2 regions of the Micromonospora sp. NPDC051543 genome follow, and region 2 is predicted to be linked to the other one. Evidence: riboswitches for the same ligand, from Rfam matches in the RefSeq annotation. Region 2 holds a riboswitch; the other holds the start of a gene.

Region 1 (6,937 bases), on a different contig from region 2:
CACGCCGTGCTCACCGGTGCAGGTGCCGCCCAGGTCCAGGCCGAGGCGCATGATCTCGTCGAACGCCCGCCGACCCCGCTCCACGCTCTCCGGGTCGGCCCGGTCGACGACGATGTTCGGATGCATGTTGCCGTCCCCGGCGTGCCCCACCACGCCGATCGGCACCTCGCACTCCGCCGCGATCCGGGCCACCCCGTCGAGCAGCGCGGCGAGCGCACCGCGCGGCACCGCCACGTCGTCGATCACCAGGCCGCCGCTGCCCCCGGGGTGGGTGTCGGCGGCGAACTTCTCCATCGCCGGATGGGCCAGCCGGCGGGCCTGCAACAACGCCGCCGCCTCCAGCGCGTCGGTGGCCGCGTAGACCTCCTCGGCGCCGGCGGCCTCGCACACCTGCGCGACGGCGGCCAGGTCGTCGGCGGCCCGGTCACCGGTGTCGGCGGCGGCCAGCAGCAGGGCCTGCGCGTCGGTCCGCAGACCCATCGGCCGGTACGCCTCGATCGCCCGCAGGTGGGTCTGGTCCAGCAACTCCAACAGGCTGGGCGTGAGGCCCCGCGCGGCGATCTGGGCCACCGCCGTGCCCGCCGCCGCCGTGGATCCGAAGACCGCCACCAGGGTCAACGAGTCGGCCGGGGCGGGCCGTAGCGCCACGGTCACCTCGGTGATCACGCCGAGGGTGCCCTCCGAGCCGACGAAGAGCCGCGTCAGGTCGTAGCCCGCCACCCCCTTGGCGGTACGCCGGCCGGTGCGCAGCACCTCACCGGAGGCGAGCACCACCTCCAGGCCCAGCACGTACTCGGTGGTCACGCCGTACTTCACGCAGCACATGCCGCCCGCGTTGGTGGCCACGTTGCCGCCGATCGTGGACGACTCCCAGGAGCCGGGGTCCGGCGGGTACCAGAGACCCTGCTTCGCGACGGCCGCCGCGAGCGCGGCATTGACGACGCCCGGCTGGACGACCGCGATGCGGCTCACCGGGTCGATCTCCCGGATCTCGTCCATCGCGACGGTGCTGAGCACCACCGAGCCGTCCACCGCGTTCGCCGCGCCGGCCAGCCCGGTTCGCGCGCCCTGCGGCACGACCGGTACGCCGTGGCGGGCCGCCGCCCGGACCACCGCGACCACCTGCTCGGTGGTCCGGGGGCGGGTCACCACGAGGGGTACGCCGGCGGCGCAGAGGTCGGCCTCGTCGCGCTGGTGCACGCGCAGCAGGTCCGGGTCGGTGAGGACGGCGTTCTCGCCAAGCGCGGCGCGCAGGTCGTCGAGGAGTCCGGTGGGGGCCATGCCGCCGAGGCTAGGCCGTGTGTCAGCGGTCATCAACGCGGGTTAACTTTGGCGACATGCTCTACCTGGACCGGCCTGCCTGGCCGTGGCGCGGTCGGCTCTGGTCGCACCTGATCAGCGATGTCTCCTACGCCGAGTTGCACGCCTTCGCGGAGGCGTTGGGCGCACCCCGGCGCGGGTTCGACCGGGACCACTACGACATCCCGGCCGATCGGTTCGCGGCGGCGGTGTGGCTCGGCGCCCGGGTGGTACCGAGCCGGGAACTGGTCCGGCTGCTCCGCGACGCCGGGCTGCGCCGCCCGAAACACCTCAGCGGTTCGCCGACCCGGTGAGAGTTGCCAGCTCACGACGAAGATTGTCGCGGGCCGAAGCCTCCCACCGTCGCGCCAGCGGCGGCAGCCGGAACAGCGCGGGCAGTTCCAGCAGCCCGGTGAGGACGCTGGCCCGACCGCTGCGGAAGGCCGGGTCGGGCACGTGCGCGTACTCCCGTCGAATGGCCGCCGCGTAGCGGTCGTAGGCGGCCGGCGGGCCGGCCAGCACGGCGAGGTCGGCGTCGCAGAGCAACGCGCCGTCGTGGTCGTCCGCCGTCACCCGGTGCCCGGCGGTGAGCAGGACCAGCCGGCGGACCTCGGCCACCACGGGCTCGGGCACCCCGAGCCCGGTGAGCAGGCTTTCGGCCAGCGCCGCGCTGTCCCGTTCGTTGGCGTCGGCGGCGGCGCGGGGGTCGTAGACCGCGTCGTGGCACCAGGCGGCCAACCGGACCAGGTCGGGCCGCTCGGCCAGGCCGGCATGGCGGTCCACCACATCGAGTACGGCGGCCAGGTGCGTGACGGTGTGGTAGTGCCGGTGCGGCTCCCGCCACCGGGCGAGCAGCCGCTCACCGGCCAGAGTCGCGTGCTCGTCCGGCTTCGCACCGGCGGCGCGGACCGCCGCCCGCCACCGTTCCAGCAGATCGGCCACCGTCCGAGTCTGCCGCATCCGCCCGCACCGCACGTCGGCGGGAGGATTCAGCGGGTCTGCCACGGGTAGTCGCGCCCATGGCGGTGGCCCGGGACAAGAGACCTCCGATGGTGCGGCGTGCGCCGCTGCGCGACGGACTGGTGGACGTCGACGGAGCGCGCATCGCCGAGGCCACCGAGCAGCTCAAGCACCGCAGCCGGGCCACCCTGCACGACCGGCTCCACCGGGTACGGATGGCCGGTGGGCTCGCCGTCCAGGCCGGGTTGGCGGCCGGCCTGGCGTACCTCGTCTCGCACAAGGTGCTCGGCAACCCGCAACCGGTCTTCGCGCCGATCTCCGCGGTCGGCACGCTGGCCGCGTCGGTGGGTCAGCGGTTCCGCCGGACCGTGGAGCTGATCGTCGGGGTGGGCGTCGGGGTGTTTGTCGGTGACCTGCTGATCTACTTCCTCGGCACCGGCGCGTGGCAGCTCGGCCTGGTGGTCACCGTGGCGATCCTGCTCACCATCTTCGCCGGGGCGAGCGTGGCCATCGTCATCCAGGCGGCGGCCACGGCGGTGCTGATCGTGACGCTGAGCCCGTCCACCCAGAACCTGGAGATCCCCCGCTTCGTCGACGCGTTCCTCGGCGGCGGCGTCGCGTTGCTGGTGACGGCGGTGCTGCTGCCGCTGAATCCGCTCCGGGTGATCAACCGGGCCGCCCGGCCGGCGCTGGACCTGCTCGCGGCGCAGCTCGACGCCACCGCCGACGGCCTGCGCTCCCGGGACCGCGCCACCATCCAGCGGGCGCTGGAACGGCTGCGCAACAACAAGGACGAGTTGGCCACCCTGAGCGAGGCGATCGAGGGCGCCAAGGAGACCGCCACCCTGTCGCCGGCCCGCTGGCACCGCCGCGACGAACTCGTCCACTACGCGGAGGCCGCCGACCCGATCGACCGGGCGATGCGCAACTCCGGCACCCTGATCCGCCGGTCCGTCACCCTGATCGAGGACGACGAGCCGGTGCCCGACCCCATGCCGGACGCGATCGGCCACCTCGCCGAGTCGGTCCGGCTGCTCAAACACGAGTTCGCGGCGGGGGAGGAGCCGCAGAAGGCGCGGGAGCGGTCGCTGCGGGCCGTCAGCGAGGCCGGCCGGGCGTACGGGGACGGGGTCGGCTTCTCCGGCAGCGTCGTGATCGCCCAGATCCGTACCACGGCCAGCGACCTGCTGGTGGCCTCCGGCATCGAGCAGGAGGAGGCGAACCGCTGCATCCGCACCTCCTTCGGGGACCAGGAGCGGCCGGTGGGTGAACCCGCCGAGCCGGGCGACGCGCCGAAGCCACCCACCGCCCCGCCGGTCGGCTGAGAACGCGCCTCAGGCCAGCTCGGCGAGCGCCGCGAGCAGCCGGTCCACCTGGGCGGCGGTGCTGCCCAGACCGATGCTGGCGCGCAGCGCCGTCGGTGGCAGATCCTTCCGGCCGGTACGGGTGGCGGCCTCGCCGAGCAGCCGCCGGGCCAGCGGGTGGGCGCAGAACAACCCGTCCCGTACGCCGATGTGGTGCTCGGCCGCGAGCCGGGCGGCCACCGTGGCCGAGTCCTGACCGGCGACCACGAACGACACGATGCCGACCCGGGGCGCGTCCGGGCCGAAGGTCCGCAACTCCACGACGTGCGGCAAAGCCGCGAGGCCGGCGCGGAGCCGGGCCAGCAACGCCTGCTCGCGGGCGGCGAGCGCGACCCGGTCGGCGTCGGTAAACGCCGTGCACACCGCCGCCAGCGCCACCGCGCCGAGCAGGTTCGGGGTGCCGCCCTCGTGCCGGGCCGGACCGGTCGCCCAGGTCACGTCGTGGGTGGCCGGCCCGACACGGCTGGTGGCCCCGCCGCCGGCCAGGTACGGCGGGGCCGCGTCCAGCCAGTCCGCCCGGCCGATGAGCACACCCGCGCCGAACGGGGCGTACAGCTTGTGGCCGGAGACCGCCAGGTAGTCCACGTCGAGCGCGCGCCTGTCCACCGTGGCGTGCGGGGCCAGCTGCGCCGCGTCGAGGACGATCCGGGCACCGTGCCGGTGGGCCACCCGGGCCAGCTCGGCGACCGGCCACAGCTCACCTGTCACGTTGCTCGCCCCGGTCACCGCGACCAGCACCGGCAGCGCGGGGTTGCTGTCGCGGCGCAGCTCGGTCAGCGCGGCGGCGAGGTCGCGTACCGCCCCGGCCGGGTTGGCGGGCACCGGCAGGCGTACCGAGCCGCGCGGCCAGGGCAGCAGGTTCGCGTGGTGCTCACCGGCGAAGGTGACCACCGTCGTGCCGGCCGGCAACGACCGGGCCAGCAGGTTGAGCGCGTCAGTGGTGTTGCGGGTGAAGACCACGTGGTCGTCCGCGCCCGCGCCGAAGAAGTCGCCGACCGTCTGCCGGGCCCGCTCGTAGGCCAGCGTGCAGCGCCGCGACAGCGCGCCCGCGCCCCGGTGCACGCTGGCGTACCAGGGCAGCAGTTCGGTGACCGCGTCGGCCGCGGCCCGTGCGCACGGCGCGGTGGCCGCGTAGTCGAGGTTGATCTCGCCGGGTACGCCGAGCACGTCGAGCGCCGCCGACGGCGGGGACGCGACGGCGGGCAGGCTGGGCAGCGAGGGTACGAGAGTGACGGACACGCCGAAACCTCCGGGGTCAGGGACCCCGGGTGTGGCATCGGGACGGGGTCCGCGCTTGCCCAGCACGCCGATCGGGCTGGGCCCGGTCATCACCCGGGGCACCCCACCGCGAACTCGACGAGGGTTGCCGGCCAGCAAGCCGGGGCTTGACGCTGGCGCTCGTGACCTGCCGGCAGCATAGCGGCTGTGGATGCGGCCGAACCAGCCGGCGGGGGATGGCTACGCTGACCGCATGGCCGACACCCCGCCCGGTGCACCCCTGCCGTCGCCGCCGCACCCGCCCGCGGCCCCGCCCGCCGGCACGTCACCCGGGATGCCGCCGCGCCGCTTCGGCTGGCTGCGGTTCCTGGTGCTGGCCGGGGTGGTGCTGCTCATCGCCGCGTGCGCGGTCTTCATGGTCATCCGCCTCGGTCAGTCGCTGGGCCTACAGGCGCTGCTGGTCGGGGTGGGCGCCGCGATCCTGCCGGTGCCGGTGCTGGTCGCCTGCTTCCTCTGGCTCGACCGGTACGAGCCGGAACCCCTGAAATACCTGATCTTCTGCTTCGCCTGGGGCGCGTTCGTCTCCACCGCCGCCTCGCTGAACGTGAACGAGTTCGCCGCCGGACGGTTCGCCGACTGGGGACTGCCGGACGCGCTGACCGCCGTGCTGGTGGCACCGTTCATCGAGGAGCTGACCAAGGCGCTCGGCCCGATCCTGCTGCTGGTGTTCCGCCGCCGGGAGTGGTCCGGGATCACCGACGGCCTGGTCTACTGCGGGCTCTCCGCGGTCGGCTTCGCCATGGTGGAGAACATCCTCTACCTGGGCGGGTACGGCTACGCGGCCGGCGCCGACCGGTACGGCCCGGCGACCGGCACCCAGCAGGTGATCGCCATCTTCATCGTGCGGATCCTCCTGTTCGGGTTCGCCCATCCCCTCTTCACCTCGATGACCGGCCTGGGTCTCGGCGTTGCCTCCCGCAGCGCCGACCGGCGGGTCCGGGTGCTCGCCCCGATCGCCGGCCTGCTGCTGGCGATGATGCTGCACGGCACCTGGAACCTGCTGCCCACGCTCACCCAGGCCACCGGCGAGGCGGTGATCATGCTGTACGGCTTCCTGGGCCTGATGGTGCCGGTGTTCTTCGGCGTCGTCGGGCTGGCCGTGTGGCTGCGCGCCTACGAAGGGCGGCTCACCGAGCGGACGCTGCCGGACTACGTACGCGCCGGCTGGTTGAGTCCGCCCGAGGTGGCCGCCCTGAGCAGCCTGGGCCGTCGGCACGCCGCCCGGAGCTGGGCACGCCGCGTCGGCGGCGACGCCGGTGCGCGTGCCATGCGTGGATATCAGCTCGCCGCGACCCGGCTGGCCCTGCTGCGGGACGGGACGCTGCGCGGTCTGGACCGCAAACCGGCCGACCAGGAGCGGACCGCCGTCGAGGAGCGGCAGCTCCTGGAGGCGATCAGCGCGTACCGGTCGTACTTCGTGGGCCGGGACCCGCAGGCCCCGGCCGGTGTCTGGGACGGTAGCCAGTACCACCTGCGCTTTCCGGACGGCACGCAGCGATCGGTGTCCGCGCCCGACGAGCCGGTGGTGCCCATCCCGGTGGTGCTCGCCCCGCCGCCCCCGGTCGGCTATCCGCCGGCCGGCTGGCACGGTCTGCGCCCCGCCGCGCCGTGGCCGCCCGGTAACGCCTGAGCGCGGGCGGGCGGCGGGTCAGGTCATCAGGGTGGTGAGGAAGTCGCCGAGTCCCTGGGCCATGGCCATCAACGCCGCCCCGATCCCCTTGAACAACTGCGCCGCGCCGTCCGGCCGGAACGCCATGAAGTAGATCAGGAACGCGACGCTGCCCCAGGTCAGCAGTTTCTTCACGAATACCGGCATCGTCCCTCCCCAGGGCCACGGTCGCCGGCTGGCTTCCCGTCGTACGGTCCGACAAACGGAGCGGTCGGGCCCGGGGCGGCTAAGGCCTGTTTCATAAGAACTGGCCGGCCTGCGGCGGGCCCAGACGACGACCGGCGGCGTTGCGGTTTCGTCCGGATACAACACCGGTATCCGGACGAAACCGCGCCTTGCCGGATCGCCGCCCGGACTCCGCCTCGGC
Region 2 (6,937 bases):
ACGCGCAGGCCGTGGCGAGTGGCATCCGCGAAGCGGCGGCCACCTGGGCGTTCCTGCGTAACTCCTGCGTGCTGGGCGTGCCCGTGCCCGGCGCCAACGGCCTCGTGCTCACGCTGCCGCCGGGGCGCCCCCCGGACGACCGGCCGCTCGGCGAGCTGCACGAGGCGACCGTACGCGCCCTGCCCTCCGGCGGCGGCCCGGTGCCCTACCAGGAGCTGGCCTGCCTGCTGCCCGAGCCGGCGTCGACGACGCAGCGCATGCCGACGTACGCCGGTGCGGTGGATCTGACCGCCGCCGCGCCGGTGCGGACGCTGCGGCTGCCGACGCCGCGCCGGCCGCTGAGCACCACCGGTCGGGGTGTGCTGCTGCTCTACGAGGCCCGGCACGCCATGGGCCGGCACGTGGCGAGCGCGCAGGTGCGCGACAGCGCGTACTGGGATTCCGAGGCGGCGTTGAACGTCTTCGAGTTCACCCTGCTGGAACGGGTCGCCGGGCGGCACTACCAGGAGGCGGTGGCCGCCTACCTCCAGGCGTTGCGGCGCGAGGGTGACCTGCTCACGCGCCCGCACAAGGTGCTCGACCGGCGTCGCCGCAAGGCGCTGTCGCTCGCGTTCGGCGGGCTGGACGACGAGGAGCTGCACCTGTGGGCGTCGGTGGCCTACCGCAACGCCATCCTCGAACTGCTCGGCGACCTGAAGGCGTTCGCCACGCACCTACGCCTGCAGGCCGGCTGAGCGTGGGCGTCCACGTGGTGGAGCCGGCTGAGCGGCGTCCTCAGAGCACCTGGGCGAGGAAGCGACGCAGCCGGGGATGCTCGGCCCCTTCGAAGATCCGCTCCGGCGGCCCGGCCTCCAGCACCACACCCCGGTCCATGAAGGCCACGGTGTCGGCGACCTGCCGGGCGAAGCCCATCTCGTGGGTGACCACCACCATGGTCATCCCGGCGGCGGACAGGTCGGCCATCACCCCGAGGACCCCCTTGACCAGCTCCGGGTCGAGCGCCGAGGTGGCCTCGTCGAAGAGCATCACCTCGGGTCGCAGCGCCAGCGCCCGGGCGATCGCCACCCGCTGCTGCTGACCACCGGAGAGCTGCGAGGGCCGGGCTTCGGCCTTGCCGGCGAGCCCCACCAGCTCCAGCTGCGCGCGGGCGACCTGGACCGCCTCGTCCTGGCCGAGCTTGCGCAGTCGGCGCAGCGCCAGCGTGACGTTGCGCAGCACGCTCATGTGCGGGAAGAGGTTGAACTGCTGGAACACCATGCCGACCCGCTGGCGTAGCGCGTCCGGGTCGTCCCGCAGCACGCTGCGTCCGTCCAGCAGCACGTCGCCGCGGTCGGGTTCGATGAGGCGGTTGAGCGTACGCAGCAGGGTGGACTTGCCCGAACCGGACGGTCCGATCACGCAGGCCGTCGCGCCGCGGGGCACGGTCAGGTCGACGCCGCGCAGCACGCGGTTGGACCCGAAGGCGAGGTGGATGTCGCGCGCCTGCACGCTCACCGAGGTGGTGGTCATCGCCGGTCTCCCTGCGTCGTGGCGGGCAGCGCCGTGTCGTCGTCCTCGTCGTCCGGGGCGGTGGCCGGGCGACCGTCGCGCAGCCGCCGGTCGATCCAGTTGACGAGGTGTGTCAGCGGGACGGTCAACGCCAGGTAGAACAGGCCCGCCAGCAGCAGCGCGGATTCGTTCCCGGTGGTGGCCGCGTAGTCCTGCCCGATCCGGAACAACTCCCGCTGGCTGGCCACCAGGCCGAGGAAGTACACCAGGCTGGAGTCCTTGATCAGCGCGATGAGCTGGTTGACCCAGGCGGGCAGCACCCGCCGGATGCCCTGCGGGATGATCACCAGCCGCATCGCGTCGGTCCAGGAGAAGCCGAGCGCCCGGGCGCCCTCCAGTTGGGCGGCCTCCACCGACTGGATGCCGGAGCGGAAGATCTCCCCGATGTACGCGGCGGCGATCAGCGACAGCGCGAGGATGCCCAGCGGGTACGGGTCCGGCCCCCACACCCGCATCCCCAGCGGCGCCAACCCGACGCCGATCAGCAGGATCGTGGCCGCGGCCGGCAGCCCCCGGAACACGTCGGTGTAGACGCGCGCCGGCCAGCGTAGCCACCGACTGCGGGAGATGCCGGCCACGGCCAGCAGCAGACCGAACACCGTGCCGAGCAGGGCGGCGGAGACCGCCAGGATCAGCGTGTTGGGCAGCCCGACGGTCAGCATCTCGGGCAGCGCCTCGCGCATCGCGTCGACGTCGAAGAACGTCTCCCAGAGGGTGCTCAACGGATCCATCGTTCGCCTCTCCTACCGCCCTGCTCGCTCGTCACCGGGTCAGGACGCGGCCGACGCCGACGGCGCCGCGACCGTGCCGCTGCCCGGCTTGAAGTCCGCCGGGATCGGCCGGCCCGGGTAGTACTGGGCCTGCAACCGGCTCCAGGTGCCGTCGGCGATGACCTCGTCGAGGGCCTTGTTCAGCGCCTCGCGCAGCTTGTCGCTGCCCTTGGCGACGGCGTACGCGGTCGGTGCCGGGCTGAGCTGCTTGGCCGCCACGGTGATCTTGCCGTTGCTGTCGGCGGCGGACTTCTCGCCGATCTCGGCCGGTGCGATCCAGGCGTCGGCCGTGCCCGCCTTGAGCTGGTTGATCGCGCCGTTGTAGTCCGGCACGCGGACCGGGTCGAGCTGCTTGCCGGTGGCGTAGTCGTCCTGGACGGTGCCCTGCACCACCACGACACGCTCGCCGGTGAGCTGGTCGAACCCCTTGATCGGCGAGCCGGCCGGCACGTCCAGCCCGAAGTAGCCGAAGTCGTACCCGTTGCCGAAGTCGACGGTCTTCTTGCGCGCCTCGGTGATGGTGATCGAGGAGCTGCCGACGTCGAACTTGTGGTTGTTGACCTGGGAGAGCAGCGCGGAGAAGTCGGTGCCGACGAACTCCACCTTCAGGCCGAGCTTGCCGGCCACGGCGGTCAGCAGGTCGTTGTCGAAGCCGGTGAACTTGCCGTCCTTGAGGTACACGTTGGGCGGGGCGTCGGTAAGCGTGCCGGCCCGCAGCACACCCGGCTGCGCCAGACCGTACGGGTTCGGGCCGTCACCCCCCGAAGAGTCACCCCCGCCGCCGCAAGCACCCAGCAAACCAACGGTCAACAGAGAAACCCCAACAACAACAAATCGAGAAAAAGTACGCATAACTGACTCCAAAGGGATGCGTCGACCCCGTCGATCATGAAGTTGTTGCCACGACACGCCGGTCAGGCGGGCAACAACTTCATGATCGACGCAAAGGAGGGTCGAGAGGGTGGGGCGGGGTGGGGGCGGGGTGGGGGTGGGGCGGGGTGGGGGGTTAGCGCTTTAGGCGGCGGTACACGCCGCGCTGCGCATTCGCATCAGGTCCACGTGGAGGCGCCGGGTCAGGGCCGGCGTACGCCGGATGGCCGGTGCTGTGGGGCTGAGGATGTGCATACGGTCTCCCGGGTCTTGGTGCTGACCTGGGTGCCAGGCCACGCTTGCACCGACGTTCCGCCGGTGCCTGGTCTTCACCCGGGGCACCCCACCGCGGAGGAGGGTTGCCGGCCAGCGAGCCGGGGCTTCGCGCTGGCACTCATGACCTGCGCCGAGGCTAGCAGCAGGAACCGGTCGGTCGTCCAGCCGATATGACCACGCTCACCGGCCGCGACCCGCGCTCGGCGAGCCGGTCAACCGGCGTGCACGTGGGGTCGGCGCGTCTGGTCCGGCTCCTGACGGCGCAGGATCTCCCGCGTCACCGAGGCGATCTCGCCCTGCCCGAACGCCAGGTAACGCAGCACGTTGCGGGCCGGGCCGCCCTCGGTCCACTCGAAGTAGATGTGGGGGCGGCGCGTGCTGCGGTCGCGGATCTCCAGCAGCAGCGCGGCCAGCGCGTTGGGCACCGAGGAGCTGGCCAGGCTGAGCACCGGGAAACGGTCGTGCGCCACGCTGCCGCGTACCAGCAACCCCGTCTCGAAGTCCGACGGATCGGTGACCCGGACCTCGACGAAGATCACGTCGCTGTCGTCGGGGAAGTCGTTGTCCGCCATGGTCTGGGCCAGCTTGTCGCGGTACTCCGCGAGATCGCGGCGCTCCGGCTCGTGCGCGACCAGGCGGATGCGGCGTCCGGAGCGCTCGTCGATCATCGCGGTCGCCAGCTCGTCGAGCTCGACGTGGTCGACCCGCAGCTCGAACGCCCGCATCACCCGCGACAGCGCCGACACCAGGATCATCGCGCCGATGAAACAGGCGGCGATCTTCACGCCGTCCGGACGCTGCACCACGTTCGCCACGGTGGTGTAGACGAACACCACCGCGATGATCCCGAAAGCGACCGTGCGACCGCGCTGACGCCGCCGCCGCGCCGCGAGCGTCACGGCCGTCGCCGCCGAGGTGATCAACACCAGAACCCCGGTGGCGTACGCGCCGCCCTGCGCGTCGACGCTGGCGGAGAAAATGATCGTGATCAGGAATGCCACGCCGGTGAAGACCAGGACCAGCGGCCGGACCGCGCGGGCCCACGTCGGCGCCATGCCGTAGCGCGGCAGATACCGGGGTACGAGGTTGAGCAGCCCGGCCATCGCGGACGCCCCCGCGAACCAGAGGATCGCGATGGTGGAGAGGTCGTAGACGGTGCCGAACACACCGCCGAGATGCTGGTGGGCCAGGTAGGCCAGTGCCCGGCCGTTGGCGGCCCCGCCCGGCTTGAACGCCTCGGGCGGGATCAGCACCGTGGTGGTCACGCTGCTGGTGATCAGGAAGACGCTCATCGTCGCGGCGGCGGTGGTGAGCAGCCGCCGCGCGCCCCGGATGCGGCCCAGCGGCCGGTCCTCCGAGTCCTGCCGGTCTCCTCGGATGTGCGGCATCACCGCCACCCCGGTCTCGAAACCGGACAGGCCCAGCGCCAGCTTCGGGAACACGAGCAGGGACAGCGCGACCACCATCAGGGGATCCCCGTGTCCGGTGGTCAGGGCGTTCGTCCAGTCCCCGACCGCGCTCGGGTCGCTCACCACCCGCCACAGCGCGTCGGCGATCACCACCGCGTTCAGCGTCAGGTAGACCGCGACCAGGACGACGGCGATCCCGATGGCCTCGCCGAACCCCTTGAGGAACACCGCGCCGAGCAGCGCCACCAGCAGCAGCGTGACGGCGACCTCGTGACCCTTGAGGCCGCTGGGCAGGAACGGATTCTCGTCGAGGTGGGCGGTCGCGTCGGCCGCGGACAGGGTGATGGTGATGATGAAGTCGGTGGCCGCGAAGCCCAGCAGCACCAGCACGAACAGCTTGCCCGGCCAGTAGCTGAGCAGGCGTACGAGCATCGCGATCGAGCCCTCGCCGTGCGGGCTCTCCACCGCCACCCGCCGGTAGACGGGCAGCGCGCCCAGCAGCGTCACCAGCACCAGCACCAGGGTCGCCACCGGGGAGAGCGCCCCGGCGGCCAGCGCCGCGATCCCCGGCTGGTAGCCAAGCGTCGAGAAGTAGTCGACGCCGGTCAGGCACATCACCTTCCACCACGGGTGGTGCCGCTGCTCGGGTGGGCGGCCGCCCGGGCCCTGCGGCACGGGCTGCTGCGACTCGTCGGCGAGCAGCCACCGCCGTACCCGGTCGGTCCGCCGGCCGGCACGCCTGTTCACCTCCACCGGCGTCACCCCCGTCCCGCCCATGGTCACCGCGAGTATCCGCCGTGTGGTCGACGTCCGTCCGGCGGTGTGCGGAAACCGTCCGTCGGAGCACCGGCCCCGGGCCCCGGGTTTCGGGTCGGAAGCACCGGGGAAGCAGCGCCCCCGTCCCGAACCCCGGGCCGGGCAGCGCCGGGAGGGGAGCGGGCTCGTGGTTGGTGGCCGCCGCTTCCGCCGGGGCGACGGCTTCGGCCGCCAGCTCGACGAGCACGAGGCCCGGGTCGGTGCCGTCCCGCCCGCGCAGCCGGGGAGCCCGTCCGCCGGCCGACTGGTGGACAGCGCCGTCTACATCCGGGGACACCGGTTCGCCTCACCGGCCGGTCTCGCCGAGACGTACGCCTGCCTGCAGACGCAGGACCACGCGATGGCCTGGATCGGGTTGTACCGGCCCGACATCGACCAGATCTCCTCGCTGGCGCGCGAGTTCCGTCTGCACGACCTGGCGGTCGAGGACGCGATCAACGCCCACCAGCGGCCCAAGCTGGAACGGTACGGGCACACCCTGTTCGTGGTGCTGCGCGCCGCCCGCTACGACGACCTGCGGGAGGAGGTGGAGTTCTCCGAGCTGCACCTGTTCATCGGGCCCGGTTTCGTGGTCACGGTCCGGCACGGAGAGGCGCCCGACCTGGCCGCGGTACGACGTCGCATGGAGGCCGACGCGCCGATGCTCGCCCGGGGTCCCGAGGCGGTGCTGTACGCGATCCTGGACCAGGTCGTCGACGGGTACGCGCCGGTGGTCGCCGGGCTGGAGAACGACATCGACGAGATCGAGACCCAGGTGTTCGGCGGTGACCCGAATGCCAGCCGGCGCATCTACGGGCTCAGCCGGGAGGTCATCGAGTTCCAGCGGGCCGCCCGCCCACTGCTGGGCATGCTCGACTCCCTGGCGGCCGGCGCCGGCAGCTACGGCACCGACGAGGAGCTGCGCCGCTACCTGCGTGACGTCATCGACCACCTCACCCAGGTGGTGGAGCGGGTGGACGGGTTCCGGCACCTGCTGCAGAACATCCTGACCGTCAACGCCACCCTGGTCTCGCAGCAGCAGAACGAGGAGATGCGCAGCCTCACGGCGGCCAGCTACGCGCAGAACGAGGAGCTGAAGAAGGTCTCCTCGTGGGCCGCGATCCTGTTCGCCCCCACCCTGATCGGCACGGTGTACGGGATGAACTTCGTGCACATGCCCGAGTTGAGCTGGCGCTTCGGCTACCTGTTCGCGCTCCTGCTCATGGTGCTGGTCTGCGGCACCCTCTACCTGGTCTTCAAGCGCCGCGG

What was found. Region 2 has a riboswitch for S-adenosylmethionine ahead of ACIA3K_RS16750 (ABC transporter substrate-binding protein). Riboswitches for the same ligand answer to the same signal wherever they lie in the genome.
Region 1: another riboswitch for S-adenosylmethionine. It lies ahead of ACIA3K_RS08745 (aminotransferase class V-fold PLP-dependent enzyme); the one in region 2 lies ahead of ACIA3K_RS16750 (ABC transporter substrate-binding protein).

What each region holds. Positions count from the first base shown of each region.
Region 1 is NZ_JBITDT010000004.1:182,702-189,638, reverse strand. Features, by position in the region: gene ACIA3K_RS08765 (FAD-binding oxidoreductase) at 1-1,281, opposite strand, end outside; gene ACIA3K_RS08760 (DUF4031 domain-containing protein) at 1,338-1,613, shown strand; gene ACIA3K_RS08755 (metal-dependent phosphohydrolase) at 1,591-2,241, opposite strand; gene ACIA3K_RS08750 (FUSC family protein) at 2,349-3,584, shown strand; gene ACIA3K_RS08745 (aminotransferase class V-fold PLP-dependent enzyme) at 3,594-4,829, opposite strand; SAM riboswitch class IV at 4,909-5,029, opposite strand; gene ACIA3K_RS08740 (PrsW family intramembrane metalloprotease) at 5,053-6,531, shown strand; gene ACIA3K_RS08735 (hypothetical protein) at 6,550-6,717, opposite strand.
Region 2 is NZ_JBITDT010000008.1:168,844-175,780, reverse strand. Features, by position in the region: gene ACIA3K_RS16765 (hypothetical protein) at 1-734, shown strand, start outside; gene ACIA3K_RS16760 (amino acid ABC transporter ATP-binding protein) at 775-1,509, opposite strand; gene ACIA3K_RS16755 (amino acid ABC transporter permease) at 1,506-2,279, opposite strand; gene ACIA3K_RS16750 (ABC transporter substrate-binding protein) at 2,319-3,128, opposite strand; SAM riboswitch class IV at 3,479-3,590, opposite strand; gene ACIA3K_RS16745 (amino acid transporter) at 3,677-5,650, opposite strand; gene corA (magnesium/cobalt transporter CorA) at 5,817-6,937, shown strand, end outside.